2 regions of the Priestia flexa genome follow, and region 1 is predicted to be linked to the other one. Evidence: riboswitches for the same ligand, from Rfam matches in the RefSeq annotation. Region 1 holds a riboswitch; the other holds the start of a gene.
What was found. A riboswitch is a leader RNA that binds a small molecule or an ion and turns the genes downstream of it on or off. The one in region 1 is predicted to bind cobalamin.
Positions count from the first base shown of each region.

Region 2: another riboswitch for cobalamin. It lies ahead of LZP85_RS00880 (hypothetical protein); the one in region 1 lies ahead of LZP85_RS06500 (ABC transporter substrate-binding protein).

Region 1 is NZ_CP090431.1:1,277,333-1,280,485, forward strand. It holds gene LZP85_RS06490 (thioredoxin family protein) at 1-135, shown strand, start outside; partial or broken gene LZP85_RS06495 (DinB family protein) at 328-831, shown strand; cobalamin riboswitch at 1,034-1,215, shown strand; gene LZP85_RS06500 (ABC transporter substrate-binding protein) at 1,378-2,319, shown strand; gene LZP85_RS06505 (adenosylcobinamide amidohydrolase) at 2,405-3,010, shown strand; gene cbiB (adenosylcobinamide-phosphate synthase CbiB) at 3,016-3,153, shown strand, end outside.
Region 2 is NZ_CP090431.1:178,117-181,269, forward strand. It holds gene LZP85_RS00875 (SNIPE associated domain-containing protein) at 1-784, opposite strand, end outside; cobalamin riboswitch at 974-1,172, shown strand; gene LZP85_RS00880 (hypothetical protein) at 1,337-1,570, shown strand; gene mmgD (citrate synthase) at 1,560-2,669, shown strand; gene LZP85_RS00890 (bifunctional 2-methylcitrate dehydratase/aconitate hydratase) at 2,765-3,153, shown strand, end outside.

The DNA.
Region 1 (3,153 bases):
GAACTTTCTGCAGCAAACAATGTAATGGGAATTCCGTCTCTTCTTGTTTATAAAAATGGTGAGAAAATTGCACATCTTCATAGTGCAAATGCAAAAACACCTGAAGCAGTGCGTGAGTTTTTAAGTTCAATCTAAGTTGATTAGCTACTTGTTTACATAAGCAAGTAGCTTTTTTTGTATAGAGTTTTGCTAAACGTCCCGCTCTTATTTTTTAAGAGTCTTTCTTGTCTTTAAACACTTTATTAGATAAAAAACAAGCTTGTAGAACACGAACGTATGTTTTATAATTTAAATGTGGGAATACATGGTAATATGGAGGGGTTTTGAATGTACATAACAGTAGAAGATTTTATTAAAGAGTGGAACCGCGAAGCCATGCTAACTCAAAAAGTTTTAGAAGGCCTAACTGATCAGGCGTTAACTCAAAAAGTTTATACAGAAGGTCGTACTCTAGGAAGAATTGTGTGGCACTTTACAACAAATATTCCAGACTATTTGGCTCATTTTGGGTTGGAGATAGATTAGCTAGAAAATGCTGAACATGTACCCTCTTCCGCTAAAGAGATTGCTGGAGTTTTCAATAGAATTAGCTTACAAGCAGCGAAAGCTATTAACCAGCAGTGGACAGATGAAACGTTAAAAGAAGTTCAAACAGCCTTTGGTCGACAAGAGACGAATGCTCAAATTTTAATGGGATTGATCAAACATATTATTCATCACCGTGGACAAGTTACGGTACTTATGCGTCAAGCTGGAATTGAACCTTTTGGTGTATACGGTCCCACCAAAGAAGGATGGGTTGGTGTAGGCGTGGAAAACCCTCCTGTTTAAAAGTAATTAGGCTATAAAAAAAGAGTCTTTTCACAGACTCCAAAGACTTACCCCTAAATTTTCAGCCTATCATAATGATACAATAGCAAAAATGTTTATATCTTACTATTACTTTGCTAGAACTTCTGACCTAAAATGTATGAAAGTTATGTCGATTTTCTATTTCCATTTTGAATGGAGTGCGTTATACTAAGACAGGTGAATAATCGTGAAGCAATAAGGTCTCAATTTTAACATTGAGTGAAAAGGGAAGTTTGGTGCAAGTCCAACGCGGTCCCGCCACTGTAAACGTTAGATGTCTAAAGATGCCACTGTTTGAAAAATGGGAAGGCTTAGTACATCATATACGTAAGTCAGGAGACCTGCCTTATTGTCAACTGTGAAACCTTCGAGGAGAGGGGAAGCAGGGTATTTGACGTACATAAACAATGCGAAAGTCATTCGCATCATTTAACGTTACCTGCTTTACTTTCGATTGAAAGTAAAGTTTTTTTATGTGTGCTGAGCGACTTCATAACCGATACATAATTAGGAGGGGTTATCAAAATGAAAAAGTGGTTATCATCTGTTATTGTTGCGATGTTCCTTGTTGTTCTTGCAGCATGTGGGGCAACTGATGAAGGAAGCAAACAAACAGAGCAAACAAAGCAATCAGAAGAGCAAGCTGTTACGGTTAAAGATGCAAGAGGAGAAGAAGTAACGGTTGAACAAGCACCCAAGAAAATTGTTTCTCTTATGCCAAGTAACACGGAAATCGTCTATGAGTTAGGTCTTGAAAAAGAATTAATCGGAGTAACAAGCAACGATGATTATCCTGCAAGCGTGAAAGAAAAAGAGCAGGTAGGAGATATGAATATCAACGCAGAAAAAGTTATTGCATTAAATCCAGACCTTGTGTTAGCTCATGGTTCAAGCATGGGAATGTCGGATGAAGTTTTTAAGCAAATTGAAAGTGCTGGTATTCCATTATTTGTTGTAAATGATGCAACTGATTTCAATACCGTGTATGAAACGATTGGGAACATCGGAAAACTAACGAACAAAACAGATGAAGCAGATAAAACAGTAAAAGAAATGAAAGCTGCTGTTTCAGAAATTGAAGAAAAAGCGAAAGAAATTAAAGACGAAGATCGTAAGAAAGTATGGGTAGAGGTTTCACCTGCGCCTGAGATTTATACAACTGGTAAAGGTACGTTTATGGATGAAATGATTAAAATAATCGGAGCAGAAAACGTAGCTGGAAATGAAGAGGGATGGGTAAAACTTTCGGAAGAGAAAGTGGTTGAGCTAAATCCAGATACAATCGTTACAACATATGATGGTGACGCCAACGAAATCAAAAATCGTCCAGCATGGAGCGATATTACAGCTGTAAAAGAAAATCAAATCGTAAACGTTGATTCTAATAAAACAAATCGACCTGGACCACGAATTGTAGAAGGGTTAGAAGAGTTCGCGAAAGCCGTATATCCTGAGGTGTATAATTAATCGAGAAAAGGACCATATTCCAATTCAAAAAGGAATTGGTCCTTTTTTATCGTTACGTCTTGAGCAGGATGATGAATTATTAACGATGAAAACAAGTATACCGTTTAAAGCGTACAGTTCAGGCGTACTAGGAGATGGTATGCTTGAGACTAACGTTTTTTATAATCGTTTTGTACACAAATACTACCGTGCTGATTCACCTGCTGAAGAATATAGAGCATTTTTAAAAGAAAAAGGCTTCGTTTATGATAAAGTAGTAGGGTTGATGACGGCTGTTTATTTACGGAACAAATCGGTTTATACATATTGTAAAGATAGTCTTACAGTCTCATCTATTATTACTGCCGGAGTTGGTAATGCCGTTGATTTGACGTCTGATGATATTACTCCATTTTCTTCAGGGCCTGGAACGATTAATATGTTCATATTTATTGACGGGAAATTAACGGATGCTGCGTTTTTACAGCTGTTTATCGCAGCAACGGAAGTGAAAACGCGAATGCTTTACGAGCTGGGAGTGCAAGATTCGAACACAGAGACGCTTGCGACAGGAACATCTACTGATAGCATTTGTATTGCCGCAAGCCAAACCGGTAGCATGTATGAGTACGGTGGGTCCATGACGGCTCTGGGACAAGCGGTAGGAAAGCTCGTTAAGCTAAGTTTACTTGAAACCATTCAAAAAAGGTGATGTGTATGGACTTTCAACAATTAATTGTAGCGCATTTGCTAGCTATCTCAATGGCGCTTGTATTAGATGCTATTATCGGAGATCCCGTAAATTGGCCGCATCCTGTCAGGTGGTTTGGGCGCTGGATTTCTTTCATTGATAGG
Region 2 (3,153 bases), 1.1 Mb from region 1:
CGAATTCGTATTTTAAGTATAGCTCTTGTAGTTTTAGTTCCAAGTATTCTCTCTTAATGAACACACGCTGCATATCAGTTAGCTTATTTAAATCTTCATATACTTTATGAATTCTTTTCTCACTAACTTCAATATTATTAAATTTCACTTTAGAAATGATATTGTCGCATTCGTTATTAAACGCTCGCAGGATTAATTTTATGGTATCCAAAATAAATTCTTTTCCTTTTTTCTTATCATTACCAATAGTCCAATCTAAGGAATGATTCGTAGCGGATTTTTCTGTAACCATCAGCTTCTGTTCTTTTCGAATATCATCCAACTTAGCTTTGTAAGCTTCAGAGTTCTCAAAATTATATTTTGGTTCATAAAAGCCAAATGATTGCATTAACAACTCATCTTGAACAACAATTAACTTTTCTTGAGCAGTCATTGTTTCATTAATAATGCCTTGGCATTTTAAATTAAATTCTTTAATTTTTTCTTCAATTTTTTTCTTGTCATCCACTAGAGTGGTAACGGATTGAATGTCTTCATATTCAGATAGCAAACGTTCTTTTTTCGATGTAGCTTCGTTAATATCCTTATTTAACTGTTGTAACGTAGCTTTTGCATCTAAAATTTGATCAAGATTGCTTTCTTGAAAGCGTGTTTGGAATGCTTTCCATGATTTATGACGCTGAATAATGAGAATGATTCCAACAATCGGTGGAATGATTAATAGCCAGCAAGCGAATAATACGCCAATAAACCACGCAGAGTGGTACCATTTTTCTTTATACATATTGATGCCCCCAGTTGTGTATATTCTGAACTTTTATTATGTAAATAAATTCAAAAAGTCCAGTTAATAAGTATAGCATAAAATAAAAATATATAGATAAGGTTTAATTTCCAAATAAATACATATATAGTGCATTTTAAAATAAAAATTGTAAAAATTTATAAAATTTGATATGTTTAAAGTGAAAATAATATCGATGTAGAAACAGGTGTAGGTGAAAGGTGTCTTTCATCTGCTTAAAAGGGAAGTTCGGTTGGAATCCGACGCTGTCCCGCAACTGTATTTGGGAGCGATTCGAAAAAGCCACTGTTTTCATGGAAATGAAGATGGGAAGGTTCGAAGAGCGATGATCATAAGCCAGGAGACCTGCCTGTTTTAGCATGCATCAATACCTACGCGGATAGGGGGTGTTAAGTGCGAAGTGACAAACATGTTTTAAAAATGATTTAAAAACATGTTTATTTGAGTATTGTCTCGCGGCTTAACAACTTCTTTGGGAAGTTGTTTTTTTATTGCTTTTTTAGCGGGTACGCGTGATGGAGGTGAGCAGCTGTGGACGGATCAGTTGAGTATTTTGTGAATTACTTCAAAGCGAGCATTATGAATAACGTAGTGGCAGAGAACCCTTGTACACTTTCAGACTATTATCAGGAGTTAAGAGATTTTGTGGTAGACAAGAGGGGGGATGCTGAAAAGAAGGCTCTTTTTTTACACAATATTGAAAAGGCTTACAAAACAGTAGGTGAAGAGATATTTGGAATGGAGGAAAAGAGAGATGGAGACTGAAGCGAGGTTTTTTCCGGGACTTGAAGGCGTTGTGGCTGCTGAAACAAAGATTTCATTTCTTGATACCCAACAGGGGAAAATTATTATTCAAGGGTATGACCTGATTGAGCTATCAAAATCAAAGAGCTACCTCGATATGATCTACCTTTTACTAGAAGAAAGGCTGCCGAATATTAACGAGAAGGAACTAGTTGAAGAAATGTTAAAAGGGGAGTACGAGATTCCAGATGAACTGTTGGATGTCTTCTGCTTACTCCCTAATGGCACGCATCCAATGGATGGCTTGCGAACAGGAATTTCATTTCTTTCAGGCTTTGATAAAGGGCTTGATAATCGTTCTCTATCGGCAAATAAAAGCCGTGCTTACAAGCTGTTAGGCAAAGTGCCTGCGATTGTGGCGAACAGCTACCGTTTAATCGAAAAGAAAGAGCCGATTCGTCCGCTTAAAGAGTTATCGTATAGCGCAAATTTCTTTTACATGATTACGGGGAAGAAGCCATCATCTCTGGAAGAGCAAATCTTTGATCGTTCACTTGTTTTATATAGTGAGCATGAGATGCCAAACTCCACGTTTACAGCGAGAGTCATTTCTTCTACTCAGTCTGATTTATACGGTGCATTGACAGGAGCGGTTGCTTCTTTAAAAGGAAACCTGCATGGAGGAGCTAACGAAGCGGTAATGGAACTGCTTTTAGAAGCTGGTACTGTAGATAAATTTGAAGAGCTGCTGATCGCTAAGCTTTATAAAAAAGAGCGTATCATGGGATTTGGCCATCGCGTGTATATGAACAAAATTGATCCGCGGGCTTTAATGATGAAAGAGTCGCTCAAACAGCTATGCGACCTGCAAGGAGATAATCGTCTTTATCGCATGTGCGAAGCGGGCGAAGAGCTTATGAAGCGTGAAAAAGGTCTTTATCCGAACTTGGATTACTACGCAGCACCTGTCTATTGGATGCTTGGTATTCCTATTTCACTTTATACACCGATCTTTTTCAGTGCTAGAACGGTAGGGTTGTGTGCGCATGTTATTGAGCAACATGAACATAATCGACTTTTTAGACCGCGCGTACATTATGTAGGCGAGCGCCGCTTTTAACAATTTGGGGTTGTTCACGGCCACTCACCGAATGGATATTTTGGCGAATACCCATTTCTATCATAAATAAATTTGAGGAGAAAGGAAAGATGCACATGTTGAAAACGAATGAGCAAGTCAAAACGGATGTTTTATTAGAGGAAATCGCAGATTACGTTCTTCATAAAGAGATTAAGAGTTTAGAAGCGTTCCAAACCGCTCGTTATGTCCTGCTTGATACGATTGGATGCGGGATGCTGGCGCTTAGTTATCCAGAGTGCACAAAGCTCCTCGGCCCCATTGTTCTAGGAACAGTTGTACCAAATGGCAGTCGGGTGCCGGGAACGTCATTTGAGTTAGATCCAATTCGAGCTGCGTTCAACATTGGTTGCATCATCCGCTGGCTGGATTACAACGATACGTGGCTAGCGGCAGAATGGGGACATCCTTCTGATAATCTTGGAGGTATTTTAGCGACAGCTGACTACATTAGCCGCGTACGCGT